Regions from separate parts of the Methylobacterium sp. ap11 genome, predicted to be linked through region 2. Evidence: predicted binding sites of a transcription regulator. Region 2 holds the regulator's gene; each other region holds the start of a gene.
What was found. Region 2 encodes LexA, which represses DNA repair genes until DNA is damaged. Its sites were predicted from a motif close to TGTTCNNNNTGTGTTCNG; they were not measured.

Region 1 (6,787 bases), on a different contig from region 2:
AACACGCTGAAGATGGGCATCATGGACGAGGAGCGCCGCACCACGGTCAACCTCGCCGCCTGCATCAAGGCGGCCTCCGAGCGGGTGGTGTTCATCAACACCGGCTTCCTCGACCGCACCGGCGACGAGATCCACACCTCGATGGAGGCCGGCCCGGTCATCCGCAAGAACGACATGAAGGGCACGCCCTGGATCAAGGGCTACGAGGAGAACAACGTCGATGTCGGCCTCGCCTGCGGCCTGCTCGGCCGGGCGCAGATCGGCAAGGGCATGTGGGCGGCGCCCGACGCGATGGCCGACATGCTGATGCAGAAGGGCGCCCACCCGAAGGCCGGCGCCTCGACCGCCTGGGTGCCCTCGCCGACCGCCGCGACGCTCCACGCGCTGCACTACCACGAGACCGACGTGAAGGCCCGCCAGCAGGAGCTGGCGCGCCGGCCGCGCTCGGCCCTCGACGAGATCCTGCAGGTGCCGCTCGCCCGCTCGAACTTCGCCCCCGACGACGTGCAGCAGGAGATCGACAACAACGTCCAGAGCATCTTAGGGTACGTCGTGCGCTGGATCGACCAGGGCGTCGGCTGCTCCAAGGTGCCGGACATCCACGACGTGGCCCTCATGGAGGACCGCGCCACCCTGCGGATCTCGTCCCAGCACATCGCCAACTGGCTGCACCACGGCGTGGTGTCGCAGGAGCAGGTGATGGAGACGATGAAGCGCATGGCCAAGGTCGTGGACCGCCAGAACGCCGGCGACCCGCTCTACCGCCCGATGGCGCCGGGCTTCGACGGTCCCGCCTTCCAGGCCGCCTGCGACCTGGTGTTCAAGGGCCGCATCCAGCCCAACGGCTACACCGAGTACGTGCTGCACGCCCGGCGCCGCGAGGCCAAGGCCGCGGGCGCGCCGGCCTGAAGACGCGAGAGGGGAGGGCGCCCGCCGCGGCGGGCGCCCGATCAGGGGTTCCGGGCCGGCGGGCGGTTCCGCCGTCCCGTTCCCGGGAACTCGTCGGCGACACTTTTCCCGGGCGATGTCCGGAGGGCCCGTCAGCAGACCGCGTTCGCGTTCGTCATCACGTCGATGGCGTAGCCGCGGTAGGAGACGCCCGACGGGCTGATGTAGCTCTTCACGAATCTCGGCAGCACGGAATTGTAGGTGCTGCTGATGATGACGGCGGCGCCGATGTCGCCGTCCCGCATGATGTTGCCGGCGGAGGCGAGCACGTCGGCATCCGTCAGGGCGGTCCTCGTGCCCGAGCAGACCTTGACCGACCCGCCGCTCTTCTGAAGCATGAACATATCGATCGTCGCGCTCGGATAGCGCACGAAGGTGTTGGCCCGGCGCTTGATGTAGGCGTCGATCATGTCCGACATGCAGCTCGAGTTCTGGCAGGTGGACATCGCCCGCGCGATCACCACCGAGGCCCGGTCGACGTCCCGCTTCGTGTTGACCATGAAGACGATGTCGTGCGTTCCCATGAACATCAGCAGCGCCAGGCTGCTGATGACGGCGAACTCCACCGACGCCGTTCCCCGGCTGCCCCGCACGAACCCGCACAGGCCGCTCGCCAGTCCGCTCGCCGGGCCGTGCAGCCGCTCTCCCCGGGCCGCACCCCATCGCGTTGCGATCGGACGCGGCTCTGGGTGATCGACGCCACCGCACGATCCGCGACGAACCGGGATCCGCTTCGCCGGACGATGCTCCAAGCAGATTTCGCCGAAGTGGTTGCCGGTTCGGCGCCGAAAATCTGCGACAAAACATGAACCTAAGCGGGCGAAGCGTTGGCCTGCCAACGCAAGTCTGCCCAACGCAAGTCTGCCCAACGCAAGTCTGCCCAACGCAAGTCTGCCCAACGCAAGTCTGCTTAGCGCCGGAACACCACCGATTCCCGTGCGACCAGCTGCGGGACGAGCGGCACGAGGCGCGGGGCCGCCATCGCCGCGCGCAGCACGATGACGTCCTGGCTCGCGCCGGTGTCGAAGCTGGTCCCGGTGATCGCGGTCGACGCCGTCGGAACGTCGGGAAGCTTCATCGCCTCGATCGTGATGCCGCTGGCCTGGTTCAGGCAGCTCTGGGTGAAGGCGATTCTGGCGCAGATCTTCGCCTTGTAGCCCGGCTTGTCCCGGGCCAGGAGCTCCGCCTCCGGCTCCGAGGCCGACTGATACAGCGCGTCGCTGATCGTCTGCTGGAGGTAGCAGTAGATCACGAATTGCAGCAAGCCGAGCACGAGCATCAGCAGCGGAAAGGCGATCAGAGCGAACTCGACCGCCGTCGCGCCCGACCGGCATCTCAGCATCTTGGCTGCGGAGGTCATCGCAGGTTCTCGGAGGAAGGGGCGGCCACGTCAAGGGCATGAGTTCTGGCAGAAGCGCAGATAGTCGATCAACCCGCCGAAGCTGTCGTCGAGCCCGGCCGCACGCCAGGAGATCCGATAATCCTGCTGCTTGGTGACGCTGAATTTATAGCTTCTCTCGATCCAGGTCTTCGACCAGATGCAGACGTCGGTCATGTACTGCTTGACATAAGTCGGGTCGGTGGTGGCGGTCAGGGCCTGGTCGTCCGACTTGTAGCCGCTCGATTTCGGCTCGACCCAGAGCTCGATGCGCCGGGTCTGCCCGTCGAGGGCGACCGTGCTCGTGCCGGCCGCGTTCTTGGCCACGTCGCCGTCGCGCGTCAGGCCGTCGGTGTCCTTCGGGTTCGAGCAGATGATCGCATCGTTCGGGTACTGGTACGCCCCGACGTTCTTGCGCGCCGTATAGACGTAGCGGACCTCGTAGGTGCCGACCGCGAGGTTGAAGATCATGTTGATCGACGAGTTCGTCGTGTTGTTGCCCCGCGTGCAGGCATTCTGCTGGGCCGTGGTGCGGGTGCCGACCTGATTGCTGCAATCGCTGTCGAGCTCGGCGAAGGACTTGCCGTACTGGACGCCGTCGCCGGTCGTGATCGCCGAGAGCTGGTCGACCTCGACACCGGCATTCGTCGTTCCCCATGACTTCCCCTGGCAGATCGAGCTGGTGCAGTTCGCCTGCGACATCGTGCCGAACACCGCCCAGCCGCCGACCAGCTGCGAGGCGTAGCCCTCGAACGACTCGGACATCATCATCGTCGGCGGGCCGGACGAGGACGCTGCCTGGACGTTGCAGTCGCGCGTCACGGAGAAGTCGACGCTGTCCTTGTTGAGGAATTTCTTGAAGAACAGCCCGACGCTCCCGGTCGCCACGACGTGGATGTTGCCCGGACGGACGCTCAGCGGCGGCGTGGTGAGCACCGTGGAGGATACCGTCGGCGTCGCGGTGATCTGGGCGGTCGCGGTCAGGCCCCGCTCCGACCGGTTCTTGTCGGCGTAGGACTGGACCGTCGCGCCGTAGCCGCTCGGCATGCTCAGACCGGTCAGGCTCTCGACGTAGACCTCGGCCTGTCGGCAGCTCAGGTCGGTCGCCGAGATCAGCCTCTGCTTGTACTCGACCGCGCGCGAGATCTCGATGCTGCCACCGATGCCCACCATGAGGATCGGCAGCAGGATGCCGAACAGGACGGTGGTGATGCCCCCCCGGTCGCCCATGAATCCGTGGCGCCTCGTGGACTCGAAACGCATCCTTGTCTCCGCGGGTCGTTCGATCCAAACGCCGCGGGACTGTCTTCCTAAATTATTTAACAAGTATTAATTCGGTATTAGAGCTTGCGCTTGTACCGAGATTATTGATTCTCGGTTGTTTCAACGGACGTCGTCCTGTCGCGCCTTGCTCGGAACGGCGCAGCGCCCGGCCATGTCGTGGCCGGGCGCTGCTCCAGGTTATCGATCTTGCAGTAATTTTTTCGACGAGCCTGAAGCCGTCTCGTCGAAAAGTGCTCTAGAACGGGATGTCGTCGTCCAGGTCGTCATAGCGCTTCTGGTTGCCGCCGCCGGATGCGGGAGCGGGGCGCCGCTCGCCACCGCCGCCGGACGACGAGCGCCCGCCGGAGCTGCGGCCGCCGCCACTGCCACCACCGCCGCCGCCGCCGCCGTAGTCACCGCCGCGGCTGATCTGGCCGCCGCCCATGTCGTCGGCGCCCATCTCGCCCATGCCGCCCTCGGCCCCGCCGCCGCGGCCGTCGAGGATGGTCAGCTCGCCACGGAAGCGCTGCAGCACGATCTCGGTCGTGTACTTCTCGACGCCGGACTGGTCCTGCCACTTGCGGGTCTGGAGCTGGCCTTCGACGTAGACCTTGGATCCCTTGCGCAGGTACTGCTCGGCGACGCGGGCCAGGTTCTCGTTGTAGATCACGACCGAGTGCCACTCGGTCTTTTCCTTGCGCTCGCCGCTCGCCTTGTCCTTCCAGGACTCGGACGTGGCCAGGCGCAGGTTCACCACCGGATCGCCGGAGGCCAGCCGGCGGGTCTCGGGGTCGCGCCCGAGATTGCCCACCAGGATCACCTTGTTCACGCTGCCCGCCATTCCGCTCTCCTCTCGTTCCATCTCACTCGGGCGTTCGCTTCGGCGCAGGCCCGCCCGACGCCGCGGACCACCGCATCGGTCCTGCGAGTTGGGCCGAACCGGCCGGGCCCGGCAAGGGGAGGGGGCGCCTTGTGCCCGAAACACACATCGCCGAGGCCCGAATGTGTTCTACATTTGTTCGTCGAGCGAGGCAAGCTCCGTCGGCGCGCCCCGACGGGCGGCCTGCACTACGAGAGCCCGGTCGGGACAATCATCCGTCCTGTCCGGCCGGTGCCGTGAAGTCGTCCACGCGCGCTTGCGGTGCGTCGCCCGCTCCAAGCCGTGCTGCCGCAAGGTTCCGCCTCGTCGCGAGCAGGCCGCGTCCCGGCTCCGATCCGCCGCCAGTGTGTCGGGCAAGTCTCGGCTGACGTAAATTTTAGCCGGGGCGGGATTGCCAGCGCGCTGAACTCGTGGCGGAGTGCCGAAACATGCCGCGAGGGCGTTGACGTCGCTACTCCCACGCTGCATGCCGCGCCACCGGTCCCAGGGCCGGCAGGACGACCGCCGGAGACGTCAGCGGGTGTCCGTCGATGAACGAGCGGGCCGGACCGTCGGTGGGTTCCGGCCGTCGAACGTATTCCGGTTGAATATGCGGCGAAGGCCGCACCGCGACGGCCGACCTGAAGGCGGCCGGCACCGTGGGGAGAGAACGAACATGCAGCACGCCACGCCGTCCGCGACGGCCCCGGGCTCGTCGCAGCCCTGGTACAAGGTCCTCTACATCCAGGTTCTGATCGCCATCGCGCTCGGCGTCCTGCTCGGCTACGTCGCCCCCGACACCGCCAAGGCGATGAAGTGGCTCGGCGACGCCTTCATCGCGCTCATCAAGATGATGATCGCGCCGATCATCTTCTGCACCATCGTGCACGGCATCGCGTCGATCGGCGACCTCAAGAAGGTCGGCCGCGTCGGCCTCAAGGCGCTGATCTACTTCGAGGTGGTGTCCTCGCTCGCCCTCGTCATCGGCGTGATCGTCGGCGAGATCGTGCAGCCGGGCGCCGGCTTCGGCGCCACGGCGGCGCAGCTCGACGCCAAGGCGGTGGCCGGCTACGTCAGCAAGGCGCAGGCCGATTCCACGGTCGCCCACATCATGGCGATCATCCCCAAGAGCTACTTCGACGCCTTCGCGGGCGGCGACCTCCTGCAGATCCTGCTGATCTCGGTGCTGACCGGCGTCGTCATCACGGGCCTGGGCGAGCGCGGCAAGCCGGCGATCCACGCCATCGAGGCGGCGGGCGAGATCTTCTTCCGCATCATCGGCATGATCGTGAAGCTCGCGCCGCTCGGCGCCTTCGGCGCCATGGCCTACACGATCGGTCAGTACGGCATCGGCAAGCTCGGCAACCTCGCCGGCCTCGTCGCCACCTTCTACCTGACGAGCCTCCTGTTCGTGCTGGTGGTGCTCGGGCTGATCGCGCGCTTCTCCGGCTTCTCGATCCTCAAGTTCCTGGCCTACATCAAGGACGAGCTCCTGATCGTGCTCGGCACCTCGTCGTCCGAGACGGTGCTGCCGCACATGATGCAGAAGATGAAGCGGCTCGGCGCCTCGGATTCGGTCGTCGGCCTCGTCATCCCGACCGGCTACTCGTTCAACCTCGACGGCACCAACATCTACATGACGCTGGCCACCCTGTTCCTGGCCCAGGCCGTGGGGGCGGATCTCAGCTTCGGGCAGTACGCCACCATCATCGCGGTCGCGATGCTGACCTCGAAGGGCGCCTCGGGCGTCACCGGCGCCGGCTTCATCACGCTCGCCGCCACGCTCGCGGCCATTCCCGGCAACCCGGTCCCGGTCGCCGCGATGGCGCTGATCCTCGGCATCGACAAGTTCATGTCGGAGTGCCGCGCGCTCACCAACCTCGTCGGCAACGGCGTCGCCTGCGTGGTGGTCAGCCGCTGGGAGGGCGAGCTCGATCCGGTCAAGCTGCGCGAGGTGATGGCCAATCCCCTCGCCATCGGCACCGAGATCGCCGACGAGAAGCCGGTCCCGGTCGCGCCGTAGGCGGGATGGCACAGCTGCGCATCGGCATCGATCTCGGCGGCACCAAGATCGCCGGGATCGCCCTCGACGGATCCGGCCGGGTCCTGGCCGAACGGCGCGTCGCGACCCCGCGGGGCGACTACGACGCCTCGCTCCGGGCCATCGCGGCGCTGGTCGGGGCGCTCGAGCACGCGGCCGGCGCGACCGGCACCGTGGGAGTCGGCATCCCCGGCGCGCTCGTGCCGGGGACCGGCCGCGTCAAGAACGCGAACTCGACCTGGCTCAACGGCCGGCCGCTCGGCGACGACCTCTCGTACGTCCTCGGACGGCCGGTGCG
Region 2 (6,787 bases):
CCGATTCCGGGCCCTCCCGACGAAGGGCCTCGAGGCCGCCCGATGCCCGACCTGCTGCTCGAACTCTTCTCCGAGGAAATCCCCGCCCGCATGCAGCGGCGCGCGGCCGAGGACCTGCGCAAGCTCGTCACCGACGCGCTGGTCGAGCGCGGCTTCCTGTACGAGGGCGCCAAGGCCTTCGCGACGCCCCGCCGCCTCGCCCTCCACGTCGCCGGTCTGCCGGCCCGCGGCCAGGACGTGCGCGAGGAGCGCAAAGGGCCCCGCGTCGGCGCTCCCGAGGGCGCCGTCCAGGGCTTCCTGAAGAGCGCCGGCCTCGCCAGCCTCGACGAGGCCAAGGTCGTTTCCGACCCGAAGAAGGGCGAGTTCTACGTCGCGGTGATCGAGCGGCCCGGCCGCGAGACCATCGAAGTGCTGGCCGAGATCATCCCGGCGATCGTCAAGAGCTTCCCCTGGCCGAAATCGATGCGCTGGGGCGCGGCCTCGCGCGAGCCGGGCTCGCTCCGCTGGGTCCGTCCGCTGCACTCGATCGTCGCGAGCTTCGGTCCCGAGACCGAGACGCCCGAGTTGGTCCCCTTCGCCATCGACGGGGTCGAGGTCGGGTTCACCACCCGCGGCCACCGCTTCCTGGCGCCGCAGGCGATCGAGGTGCGCCGCTTCGCCGATTACCTGCCGGCCCTGGAGCGGGCCTTCGTGGTGCTCGACGCCGACCGGCGCAAGGACATCATCCTGCACGACGCCCGCGACCTCGCCTTCGCGCGCGGCCTCGACCTCGTCGAGGACGAGGGTCTGCTGGAGGAGGTGGCCGGCCTCGTCGAGTGGCCGGTGACCCTGATGGGCGCCTTCGACGAGCGCTTCCTCGCCATCCCCCCGGAGGTGATCCGCGCGACCATCCGGGCGAACCAGAAGTGCTTCGTGCTTCGCGGCGCGCCCGGCCCGGACGGGCGCGAGCGCCTGGCCAACGCCTTCATCCTGGTCTCGAACCTGGTGGCCTCCGACGGCGGTGCCGCGATCGTCGCCGGCAACGAGCGGGTGGTGCGCGCGCGCCTCTCCGACGCGGCGTTCTTCTGGGAGACCGACCGCAAGACCCGTCTGGAAGACCGGCTGCCGAAGCTCGGCAACATCGTGTTCCACGAGAAGCTCGGCACCCAGGCCAGGCGCGTCGAGCGGATCGCGGCCCTCGCCCGGGCGCTGGCGCCGGTCGTCGGGGCCGACCCGGATCTCGCCGAGCGGGCGGCGCGGCTTGCCAAGGCCGACCTCGTCACCGAGATGGTCGGCGAGTTCCCGGAGCTGCAGGGCCTGATGGGCCGCTACTACGCCGCCGAGCAGGGCGAGGACCCGGCGGTCGCCGCCGCGATCGAGGATCATTACAAGCCGCTCGGGCCCAGCGACCGGGTGCCGTCCGAGCCGGTCTCGGTGGCGGTGGCGCTCGCCGACAAGCTCGATACGCTTGCAGGTTTCTGGGAAATCGATGAGAAGCCTACTGGCAGTAAGGATCCGTATGCCCTGCGGCGGGCGGCGCTAGGTGTAATTCGCCTCCTACTCGAAAATAATATAAAAATGCGGTTGGATTACATCGTCCGCGCCGCACATATGCCCGTCGCATTGGAAATCGCACGAAAATATGATTCGGCCGCAAGATTGAAAGCCCTTTCTGCAATTGCAGGCATGGATTTAAGTGAGCCGTCCTATGAGGTGGCCAAATCTGCTATTGATGACGATTATTTCGGAAAAAGCTTGGGTAAGTACGAAAAAATCGATAAACAGTCGCGTGAGGTTTGTGAGAGCCTTTTTTCGTTTTTCGTTGACCGGCTGAAGGTCTACCTGCGCGACCAAGGCGCCCGCCACGACCTGATCGACGCCGTCTTCGCGCTGCCCGGGCAGGACGACCTCCTGATGGTGGTGCGCCGGGTCGAGGCGCTCGGCCGCTTCCTCGACACCGAGGACGGCAAGAACCTGCTCGCCGGCTCCCGTCGCGCCGCCAACATCCTGCGGATCGAGGAGAAGAAGGACGGTCGCGCTTACGATGCGGCGCCGGACCAGAGCCTCCTGCGCCTGCCCGAGGAATCGGCCCTGGCCGAGGCCCTGCGGATGGCCGGCGCCGAGGCGGGCAAGGCCGTGGCGGTGGAGGATTTCGAGGGGGCGATGCGGGCGCTCTCGACCCTGCGTGCGCCGGTCGACGCCTTCTTCGACAAGGTGACGGTGAACGCCGACGAGCCGGCCCTGCGCGCCAACCGCCTAGCGCTCCTCAACGCGCTCCGGGCGGCGACCCGGGAGGTCGCGGACTTCTCCCGCATCGGCGGCGAGGGCCGCTGAGCGCAACGCGCGACCGGGCTCTCCCGTAAGCCCGGCCGCGCGCGTCCGGCCGTCGATCCGGCGCCGTGAGCCAATCCGCGTCTCCCGCGTTTCCCCGGCGGGAGAGGGCGGCCGCCCCCCGGCTCCCGCGGTCCCCCCGGGGGCCGGCGGATCGACACGGTGCGGCGAGGGACTTTGACTGCGATGCACCAGAACGCCATCCGACCGCACCGGGACAAGCCGGGAGTCTCGGCCCGCGGCATCGTGCTCACCCTGCTCGGGGTCGTGATCGGCAGTGCCGGCTACTACGCCTCCTGGCGCTACCAGACCCCGCTTGGCACGATCGGCGGTATCGCCGGTCTGGCGCTCTGCGTGATCGGCACCAGCCACGGCCACGAGGGCGGGCACTAAGCTCGACTTTGGCCTTCAGGCTGCGTTGCAGGGAGGGCGGGCCCCGGGCGGCGGCAGGGGCGAAGCACGGTTTCGTTCTGTGCCGCTGGAGCCGGGATGTCGCCAAAACGCGCTCACGCCAGCGAGCGTATCCGGGAGGGCGGGTTGCGCCTTCGGGTACCGGGCGGCCTGCACCGCCTTGCGGCGTTCGCGAGCGGGCCGACGCGCTGCCGACAGGAGATTGCGGAGAGCAGGGCGAGCAGGCAGGGGTGGTGCGGGCGATCACCCGGCCCGACCACTGGCGCTGGGTCTCGACGCCGAGATGGGCGCGAGTCTCCCGGACGGTAACCTCGACGCTCCCGTACCCGTCACGGCTCTCTGGCGGTGGTGATCAATAACTGGCGAAGGAATTCCGGGATCGAGCGGAATGATCTGTGGTCCCGCCGGTCGGATCGGGGTGGTCGGGGCGTTGTCCGGTTGCGCTTTCGGTGGCCGGTCCGGGCGCCGGCCGCGCGTCGTCTGATCGCGAAAGGGTTCGTGGCGGAGCGCGAAGGCACGCTTTCCTCTTCGAACCGGACAATCGCCGCACGGCGTATGGTTTCGACGTCGTCGGTGCCGAGACGATCCGCGATGAACGCCCGCACGGCCGGGTTCTTGTCCAGCCGCGAGAGGCGATGCTGAGTCTGGACCCTGGAGCCGCGTCCGATGGCGCGTGGTACTCGGCTTCTTCCGCCCCAACATCCCGTTTTTTCAAAGCCGCTTGCGGAACACTTGCGGAACGCTTACCATGTTCGCGATTTGTTTCCGGAGCGCGGCAGCGCGGGGATGAGAGAGTCACATGCTCACGCGTAAGCAGTTGGACCTGCTCCGCTTCATTCAGCAGAGAATGCGCGAGACGGGTGTCCCCCCGTCCTTCGACGAGATGAAGGACGCCCTCGACCTGAAGTCGAAATCGGGCATCCACCGCCTGATCACCGCCCTGGAGGAGCGCGGCTTCCTGCGCCGTCTGCCGAACCGGGCCCGGGCGATCGAGGTGATCCGCATCCCCGATACGGTGACGGGGCCGGCGACGGCTCCCGCGGCCGGGGCCGAGGTGGTGCGGTTCAACCCGAGCGTCGTCGAGGGCGGGCGCGCCCACGAGCCGAAGCGGCAAGCCGGCATCCCCGCCATGGCGACGGCCTCGGATGAGAACGGCCACTCGGTCAGCGTACCGGTGATGGGCCGGATCGCCGCCGGTACGCCGATCTCGGCGATCCAGAGCCAGAGCCGCACGGTGGCGATGTCGCCGGACTTCCTGGCCAGCGGCGAGCACTACGCCCTGGAGGTGCGCGGCGACTCGATGATCGAGGCCGGCATCCTCGACGGCGACCTCGTGGTGATCCGCCGCCAGGAGACCGCCAATACCGGCGACATCATCGTGGCGCTGATCGACGACGAAGAGGCGACCTTGAAGCGCCTGCGGCGCCGAGGCTCGTCGATCGCGCTCGAGGCCGCCAACCCGGCCTACGAGACCCGGGTGCTCGGGCCGGATCGGGTGCGGATCCAGGGCCGGCTGGTGAGCCTGGTGCGGAAGTACTGAGTTCGCGCGGGGAGCGCCTTCGCCCGACCCCCCGCACGGGAGGGTGGCCTGCGAAGCAGGCCGGAAGAGGGGGAGCGACGCTTCCGGAAAAACATGTGGCACGCCGCCATGTTCTGCGGGCCTGATCCGGTCCGCAGCTCCGGCGGGCGTGCCCATGGCGCCAGTTCGGGCGCCCGTGCGGCAGAGCTTCTATGCGACCGCACGACCGCGCAGCGAAACCCACAAGGCCTATCTCGACATGATCGGCGGCGGCGACGTGCTCCGCGCCGGCTCGCTCGTCAGCCCGACCACGACCGACGGCTTGCCAGTGAACCTCGGCAAGTTGCGCGAGCAGTTCGCCGGCGAGAACGCCCTCGCGCCGCAGGGCGGCTGCCTGAGCTTGACCAAGGACATTTTCTTCACGAGTCCCTCGCCGGCCTCGGCGCTGGTCGAGGGCTGCAGCTCGACAGGGCCTGGTGACTCGATCAGGGTCACGGACCGGAAGCGGCTCGGTGACGGGTTTCGCGAACACGATGTGCTGGGTGAGGGGTCCATGCTCATGCGGAGTGCCGGCCCGTGAGCGTGGTCGGGACGACCAGCATTATCGGGTTCGATTCGGCCTGGACCGACAACCCTCGTGCGCCGGGTGCGATCTGCACGATTCGCATCGACCGGGCCGGCCGCCGCACCCTCGTGCCGCCGCGCCTCGCCTCGTTCGACGAGGCTCGCGCGGCGATCGAGGCGGAGAGCGCCATCAGCGACTTGCGCCTCGTCGCCCTCGACCAGCCGACCCTGGTTCCGAACGCGACCGGGATGCGCCCGGTCGATCGGGTCGCGGCCTCCCTGATCTCCTGGCTCGGCGGCGGCGTGCAGCCGGCGAACCGCGGGAAGGCCGGGATGTTCGACGACGCGGCCCCGCTCTGGCGCTTCAAGGAGCGGCTCGGCGCGACGGAGGATCCGGAGGCCTCGCGGGAGGCCATCCGCGGCCTCTACCTGATGGAGGTCTTTCCCGCCCTGGCGATGCCGTCCCTCGATCCCGCCTTCGACGGCCGCCTGCGCGGACCGCGCTACAACCCGGCCCGCCGCAAGACCTTCACGCTGGCGGGCTGGCAGGCGGTGATCGCGGCGGTGCGGCGGCAAGCGGTCGAGTCCAGGATCGCCGGGCTCGCGGACTGGGCCGACGACCTGGCGCGGATCGCAACCCCGCGCAAGGCCGACCAGGACCGGCTCGACGCGGTGCTCTGCGCCCTCATCGGGCTGCACTGGCTCGTCCAGCCACGTCACAGCTCGATCATGATCGGCGACCGCATCGCGGGCTACATGGTGGCGCCGGCAAGCCCGTCGGTGCGAACGCGGCTCGAGACTGCCGCCAAGGCTTGCGCCGTTCCGGTCGACCCCGAGCGCCGCGTCACGGCCTCGGCCAGCGGCGGGCCTTGAAGGTGGTCTCGTCGCCGTTCCGCAAGGCGATCTCGCCGTGGATCGTGTCGGCACCGTCGCACTCGGCCCAGCCGTCGCCGAACACCTCGTCGCCCTCGTCCGAGCCCTGGAAGCGGAAGTCGACATCGGTTCGGCTGCAGGCGCCGTCGAGGCTTGCGGCGACGGCGCCGAAGCGGAACCTGTCCGCTCCGTTCGGCCCGGAGGCGATGAAGGCCGGCTCGACGAGGTCGAGATAGTCGTTGTCCCGGGCGCCGGCCTAGGTGATGCCCGCTCCCGAATATTCTCCATGCGACCTATCTCCTGGCGGGCGGGAGAACGATCATGACCGGCGAGAAGGCGACAGCCCGGGGCACCATCCTTGCCCAGTATCGGCCGATCCGGTGCGCGATCCAGGCCGTCCTCGCGCAGGCCGTGGATGCCTGCAGGAAGCCCGACCTCAACCGGGCCGCCAAGCATCTCGGCCTCCTCGACGAGGCGCACCTCGCGGACGACACGGTCCTCAATATGCTCTGCGACGTGGCGCTGTTCGAGCCCAACCAGCGCGGCCGGCGCGTCTTCGACGGCTTCCTGCGCGATCGCCTCGCCGCTCTCGACCCGGGCGAGCAGGAGGTCGCCCGCCGAATGGAGGGCGCGTTCGTGTCGATCTTCCGGGTGGCCGGGCGGCACGCCCAGGCCGGTCTATGGCTCGAGGACCTGCTCGCCGCCGGACGCCGCCTCTGGCTCGTCGACGAGAGTCTCGAAGCCTCCGCCTCCGATGGGGAGGTGATCGGCATGCGGCTGTTCGAGGCCGGGTCGTTCCACGCCGGCTTCGGCATCATCGTCGAGCCGCAAGAGGATCTGGTCGCATTCTGCACGCAGGCCGCCGCCCGCGGCAACCGCCTGCCCATCCGCCACTCCCTGGCGGCCGCGCTCTATGCCGACGACATCCAGGCGCGGAGCCTGCCCAGCCTCGACGAGGTGGACATGCCCGAGGTCGTCGTCGAAGCCCTGATGCGACAGGCCGGCGTCCCGCAAGGCACGCCCGTGGCACGGCCTCGCCGGGGCCGCAGACGACCGAAGTGAGGGGCAACCGGAACGCGCCCGTGGCGCTCGCGATTCAACCGGACGAAC
Region 3 (6,787 bases), on a different contig from region 2:
GCCGATCTCAGCTACATCGAGCGGGCCTTGTTCGCGATCGCCCTCGAGGATCGCGGCTTCGACCGCGCCACCGTCATGGCGGCGCTCGCGGTGGAGAAGACCCAGCTCTCGCGCCTGCTCGGCATCGGCCGGGCGGTGCCGGCCGACATCGTGGCGGCGATCGGCCCGGCACCGAAGGCCGGGCGGCCGCGCTGGACCGCGCTCGTCGAGGCGCTGGCCCGCGAGGGGGCCGGAGACGTGATCGCCCGCGTCCTAGCAACGCCGGATTTTTCGGATCTGTCCTCGGACGACCGCTTCGCCCGGCTGTTTTCGGCGCTCACCGCGCCGGCGCCGCGGCCGGCGCCGGTGCCGGCGGTGTGGACCACCCTCGGCGGCCGGCCGGTGGTGCGGATCGACCGCGGCCGCCAGGGCACCCAGCTCACCGTCGACGACAGCCTCGAGCCGGACTTCGCCGCCTACCTGATCCAGAGTCTTCCGCAGCTCTACGCCGCGTTCGCCGAGTCGAAGACCCGCGACGAGACCGATTAAGGTTCGTCCCACGTCAGAGCCGGAGAGACGAAGACTCTCCGGTTAGCCACACCGATTCACAGGAATCTGGCGATCTGCTTCGGAATCTCGCCCGACTCGACTCTGTCGAGTCGGGTTTCGCGCGTTAGGACTCACCAAACAGTGTCACGATGCGCGCCTGCACAAGGCGACATGCCCCTGCGGAGCCCCTTGGTGGAGATGACGACCCCGCCGCCATCCGTCCTCGAACCGGTCGAGGGCGTGCGCGACCCCGACCTCCTCGAGATCGTCGAGAAGGCGCGCGGCAGCGTCGCCTACAAGGCGACGCTCGCCTTCGTGCGCGCCAGCCAGGCCAAGCGCGACGCCGAGTTGGAAGCGCGCGACAAGCTGGTGGTGCTGAAGGCCGAGGCCGCCGCCGAGCGCGCCCGGCTGCCCCGCAACGCGCGCCGCCGCGACATGGTCCGCGAGGTGATCGAGAACGAGCCGGCGGCACCCGAGAACATCCAGCACATCCACTCGGTCCTGGCGCTCTGCGGCCTGCCGTATCGCGAGCCGAAGGGCGTCACCAACGTCTCGCGGGAATACGGCCGCAACACCCTCGCCATCAATGCCGGCCGGCTGATCAACCCGTCGACCGGCGAGATGGAGATGCAGGGGCTGCCCTACGGCCCGAAGGCGCGCCTGCTGCTGCTGCATCTCTGCACGGAAGCCGTGCGCCAGCGCAGCCCCAAGGTCGAGGTGGCGCAGAGCATGTCGGGCTTCATCCGCGACATGGGCTTTCCGGTCACCGGCGGCGAGCGCGGCACGCTCAAGCAGTTCAAGGAGCAGCTCAACCGGCTCGCCGCCTGCTCGATGCAGATCGGCCTGTGGGACGGCACCCGCGCCTCGACCCTCAATGTGCCGCCGTTCCGGCAGATGGACGTGTGGCTGCCGCTGCACAACCACCCGGACCAGGGCCTGCTCTGGTCCTCGACCATCACCTTCCACCGCGAGTTCTACGATAACCTGATCCAGCACGCCCTGCCGGTCGACATCCGGGCCGCCCGGGCGTTTGCCGGCTCGGCGCGCAAGCTCGACCTGCTTTTTTGGGTCGGCTACCGGCTGTCGCGCCTGGAACGGCCCCTGCGGCTCACCTGGGACAACCTCTACAAGCAGTTCGGCAGCGAGAACGGCTCGATCCGCTCCTTCCGCCAGGAATTCCGCAAAGACGTCGCCCACCTCACCGAGGTGTTTCCGCGCCTGCGCCTGACCCTCGACGACGGCGGCATGCAGCTTTTGCCCTCCGATCCGAAGGACCTCCTGGTGCCGCCCAAGGCAGCACTGGCGAATAGGCGAGCCCGCGCAAGGGCTTGACTCCGCCGACTTGCCTACGTGCCGGCTCGGGAGAGGGGAGGGGCGTCGGCTGCGCGTGACGTCTCGCGCCGGCGGTGCGGGGTCGTCCGCGTGACGTCGTGACGAGAAATAGGATTTATTTCCTTTATCTGATGACGACTCGGTTCCATTTTTCGGTCGCGACATCCGCTTGTCCGGCAGAGCCGCCAACCGGCGTTTCTCCTCGGCATCCACGCCGGATCCCATCTCTCGGGTGGTCGATCGCGTGCACAGAGATCGCCCCAAGAGCCATTGATTTCGCTCGAAACATTCAATCTCATTCGCGCCCTCATCCCGAGGTATCAGGCGATTGAAGATCGGCTGACTTGGACGAAGACTTCCAGAACTCGCTGCGGTCCCTGGATCGTTCCTTCGAGGTACGTCCATCTTCCATGGGCCACCGCCCCAGGATGGGGCCGAGAACGGCATAGACTTTTCAGCTCTGGTCGAACATGCCCTCGAAGGAGACGTGCGGATCCGCCGGGATCTTGCGAGAGAGGAGGCGTGCCGGCCCTATGGTCGGACGGCCTTCCCCGCGAGGGCGCACGGGCCGTCTCGTCCCGGTTGCCAGCTGGCTGGATCCTCCTCGACGCGACGACCTGCGCTACGCGTGAGCCGACGCCGGGATCGCAGCTGCTGCCGTCAGGCGTCACGCTGCTCGGCGGTCGCTCGTCGACCCGGCGTACCTCATCCGGCAATGATCGTGACGCGTGGCACGCAGGAGACCTACAAGTCTCTCGGCGCGGCCCGGAGTCCTCGTATCGAGTCTCGTCCCTGCGAGAGCCTCGGGGCGCGGTCGTAGCGATGGTCGTTTTTGATTTTTATCGATATATTTTTATTTTTCCTGCCAAATAAGACGGTGATTGCTTCGAAATACACTTTGAATGGCGAATAACATAGGTTAAATATCGAAAAACTCGAGCGATCATTTGTAAAAAATACTTGCATGATCGATCGCACCTGTCCAGCCTCGCACGCCTATCCTACGCCGAGTTGCCTACGCTTCACCCACTTCGGACACGCCCGTCGGCACGCTGAACTGCCTACGCCCCCGCACACCGCCGCCGCCCCCGGAATCGAACGCTTCCGCGTTGAGATTCCGCATCTTTTCCGGGACCGGTGCCACGCAGAGCCGCCTACGGTCCGTGACCGGATCGACGCCGAATTGCCTACGCGGCCGCGGGACGGCGCAGGCTCCCGCCAACCCTCCGGGGCGACAGCGCCGGGAGTCGCGCCAAAGTATATCCGGCCGCCGGCAAGGCCCGGCGAGTCGAGACGGAGTCCCGCATCGGGACGGCGAATCATCAGGGGGCGTCGAGGCGAGTCGGTTCGCCCGGCTCAAGCCTCGGCTGGACTCATCCCCGGGGAAACGCAGCCGGTTGTTCTGGGCTTTGTCGAACGAGGACTCGGGCGCCGCGAGTCTCCGACTCGCCGCCCGAGGCTCCAAGACTCTCAGCCTCGGTCGGATGACGGGCCCGAGCTCTGAAAACGAAGCGGGGAGGGGAGGGCGCTCCCGCCAAGCCGGCACGGGTCCCGCGCACCTGCCGGTCGAGCCCGAGAACCCCCTCAATCCCGATCCCCAAATCCCTTTTTATGAGAGATTCAGAATCTAGATTCAGAGTCTGAATCCGTAGAGCTATATGGGTATTATATGGGGTGGCGATTTCCCGTTGCCGATCAACGGCTTAACCCCTGTTTGCGTAGGCAGGTCTGCGCGGTCGCGTAGGCAACTCGGCGCAGGCCCGTAGGCTCGTCTGCGTGGAATCCGGGGGGCGGGGAAGGCGACTCTGCGCGGCCTCGTAGGTTACTCGGCGCAGGGCCCCGATTAACAGCTTGGAAAGCTGTGTGAATCGCGGATGGCCCGCCGTAGGCAACTCGGCGTGCCGGTCGGGGCCCGCAGCAGGCCCCGGCGAGGCCCGATTCCGGGCTCGCGCCCGACCTCGATTCTCACCCCCGGCACGGCCGGAGCCCGAAACCCCGGATTCTCCGCCAGGAGGCCCGTGGAGGCCCGTCCGTCCCGAGGACAGTTGTACGGCACCTGCCGGCCTCGAATCCAGCTCAGCGGCGATCCTGGCGGCTTGGCGCGGGTTGTCCCACGGCTATGCCCGAATCCGGCGCGTGGCCCGGGCCGGACCGATCCCGTTGTGGTCCAAGGCCTTGCGACTCGGGCCGAGGCCGTTGTCCCCGCTGCCGTCAACAGGCGACCGGGATTCCGTGGGCCGGTGAGGCCGTCCATCCACAGCCCCGGTTGACACCCCCCCGAAACCGAACAAAACAGGAACATATTCGGGTTTCGGTCGGTGATGGGCATGAGATGCGACAGGCCGGGCGGGAGCGGCAGCTCGCGGCGTTGCGCGAGCAGATCGGCGGGCTGGCGCCCGAGGCGGCGGGACGTCCGGTCCTGTCCTTCGGCGTCGACCCGATCGACACCCATCTGCCGGGCGGGGGCCTGCGCCTCGGCGCGGTGCACGAAGTGCTGGCGGCGGGCCCGGTGGACGGGGAGGGGGCGCTCGCGGCCCTGTTCGTCGCCGCGATCCTGGCCCGGCTCCCCGGCCCGGTCCTGTGGTGCCTCACCCGCCGCGACCTCTTCGCCCCCGGCCTCGCCGCGGTCGGGCTCCATCCCGACCGGGTACTCTACGCCGAGACCCGGCGCGAGACCGAGGTGCTGCCCACCATGGAGGAGGGGTTGCGCCATCGCGGCCTCGCGGCGGTGGTCGGCGAGGTCGCCCGGCTCGGGCTCACCCCGTCGCGCCGGCTCCAGCTCGCCGCCGAGGGCAGCGGGGGCCTCGCCCTGGTGATCCGCCGCTGGGGCGCCGCCGTGCCCGAGCCCAACGCCGCCGCCACCCGCTGGGGCGTCACCGCGGCGCCGTCCCCGGCTCTCTCCGTTCCGGGCCTGTCGCGGGCCCGCTGGACCGTGGCGCTCGTTCGCGCCCGGGGCGCCGAGCCCCGCACCTGGCTCCTCGAGGCTCCCGATGCGAAGGGTCGTCTGCGTCTTCCTGCCGAGCTGGCCGACCGACCGCTGGCGGCGCCGGCACGGCGCGCCGCCGCCGGATGAGCCGGTGGTGGCCGCCGGCCAGGACGGGCCGCGCCGGGTGATCACCGCCCTCGACCGGGCCGCCCGGGCGGCGGGCCTGCGCCCCGGCCTCGCGCTGGCGCAGGCCCAGGCGATGGTCCCGGGCCTCACGGTCATCGCCGCCGACCCGGAGGGCGACGCGGCGGCGCTCCACCGCCTCGCGGCCTGGTGCCTGATCTACGCGCCCCTCGTCGCCCCCGAACCGCCGGACGGGATCTGGATCGACGTCGCGGGTGCCGCCCACCTGCAGGGCGGCGAGGCGGCGTTGCTCGGCTCCCTGCGCCGCCGCCTCGCCCGGGCCGGCTACCGGGTGCGGGTGGCGCTCGCCGACACGCCGGGCGCCGCCTGGGCCGCCGCCCGCTGCCTGCATCCCGAGACCGTGCTGCCGCCGGGCGGGCAGCGCCCCCACCTCCTCGACCTGCCGCTCTGGGCCCTGCGCCTCGATCGTGGAACCGTCGCGGGGCTGGCCCAGCTCGGCCTCAGCCGGGTCGCCCACCTCGTCGACCAGCCCCGGGGGCCGCTGCGCCTGCGCTTCGGCGAGGAGCCCGGCCGCCGCCTCGACCAGGCCCTCGGCCATGCTCCCGAGCCGCTCGCCTATCTCGCGCCCCCGGCCGAGCACGCCGTGCGCCTCACCTTCCCGGAGCCGATCGGGGCGCCGGAGACCCTGGCCCGGGTGGCCGGGCGGCTCTGCGCCATGCTGGCCGAGGCGCTCGCCCGGCATGGCCTCGGGGCACGCCGGCTCGACCTGGTGTTTCGCCGCGTCGACGGCCTCGACCAGGCGGTCAGCGTCGGCACCGCCCGGCCGAGCCGCGACCCCACCCACCTCGCCCGCCTGCTGACCGAGCGTCTGCCGCAGGTCGATCCCGGCCACGGCCTCGACGAGGCCCGGCTCTCGGCTCCCCGCGTCGAGCGGCTGGACGCGCGCCAGCTCGCCGCCCCCGGCGAGGAGCCGGATCCGGACGCGATGGCCGAACTCGTCGACCGGCTGGTGCTGCGCCTCGGCCCCGGCCGGGTGTTTCGCCGCAGCCCGGTCGAGAGCGAGTGGCCCGAGCGAGCGGTGCGCCGGGTCGCCCCCCTGAGCCCCGCCACCGGCGTCACCTGGCCCGCCGACCTGCCGCGGCCCGGCCGGCTGCTGCCCGTGCCGGAGCCGGTGGCGGTCCTGGCCGCGCTCCCCGACGCGCCGCCCACCGCCTTCACCTGGCGCGGCACCCGCCGCCGGGTGGCGCGGGCCGACGGGCCGGAGCGCATCTTCGGCGAGTGGTGGCTCGCCGAGGACGAGGTCGCGGCCACCCGCGACTATTACCGGGTCGAGGACGAGACCGGCGCCCGCTACTGGCTGTTTCGCGATTGCTTGAACCGGGAGGGCGCGCGCTGGTGGCTGCACGGCCTGGGGGAGGCGTGATGCGCCGGATCGCTCGGAGCCTGCTCGATCGGGCCGGATCTCGTCCCATCCGCGACCTCATCCTGAGGTGCGACCGGAGGGAGCCTCGGAGGAGGGCTCCAGGGATCACTGCGACATCTGGAGCCCTCCTTCGAGGCTCCCTGACGGTCGCACCTCAGGATGAGGTCGCGGGCGGGACGGAGCATGCCGACGGTGCCGTCGTCGGCAGCCGGTCGCGCCCCCGATGACCGTCGAGCTCCAGGTCACCACCCACTACTCGTTCCTGCGCGGCGCCTCCTCGCCCGAGGAGCTGTTCGCGGCCGCCGCCCTCCTGGGCATCCGGGCGCTCGCCGTCACCGACCGCAACTCGCTCGCCGGGCTGGTACGGGCGCATGCGGCCGCGCGCACCACCGGCTGCCGGCTCGTCGTCGGCTGCCGGCTCGACCTCGCGGAGG

Region 1: the regulator LexA is predicted to act here: its motif matches at 4,595-4,612, upstream of ssb (single-stranded DNA-binding protein).
Region 3: the regulator LexA is predicted to act here: its motif matches at 4,144-4,161, upstream of BMX97_RS06330 (ImuA family protein).

What each region holds. Positions count from the first base shown of each region.
Region 1 covers NZ_FOEB01000012.1:75,407-82,193, forward strand. The annotation lists gene BMX97_RS18450 (malate synthase G) at 1-909, shown strand, start outside; gene BMX97_RS18455 (hypothetical protein) at 1,041-1,514, opposite strand; gene BMX97_RS33340 (TadE/TadG family type IV pilus assembly protein) at 1,859-2,308, opposite strand; gene BMX97_RS18465 (TadE/TadG family type IV pilus assembly protein) at 2,339-3,589, opposite strand; gene ssb (single-stranded DNA-binding protein) at 3,846-4,430, opposite strand; gene BMX97_RS18475 (dicarboxylate/amino acid:cation symporter) at 5,125-6,471, shown strand; gene BMX97_RS18480 (ROK family protein) at 6,477-6,787, shown strand, end outside.
Region 2 covers NZ_FOEB01000002.1:119,996-126,782, forward strand. The annotation lists gene glyS (glycine--tRNA ligase subunit beta) at 43-2,313, shown strand; gene BMX97_RS03065 (hypothetical protein) at 2,497-2,703, shown strand; gene lexA (transcriptional repressor LexA) at 3,521-4,261, shown strand; gene BMX97_RS03075 (DUF4357 domain-containing protein) at 4,437-4,820, shown strand; gene BMX97_RS03080 (DUF429 domain-containing protein) at 4,817-5,677, shown strand; gene BMX97_RS03090 (DUF7986 domain-containing protein) at 5,999-6,739, shown strand.
Region 3 covers NZ_FOEB01000003.1:374,932-381,718, forward strand. The annotation lists gene repB (plasmid partitioning protein RepB) at 1-528, shown strand, start outside; gene BMX97_RS06325 (replication protein RepA) at 727-1,860, shown strand; gene BMX97_RS06330 (ImuA family protein) at 4,193-4,933, shown strand; gene BMX97_RS06335 (DUF6504 family protein) at 4,851-6,353, shown strand; gene BMX97_RS06340 (error-prone DNA polymerase) at 6,577-6,787, shown strand, end outside.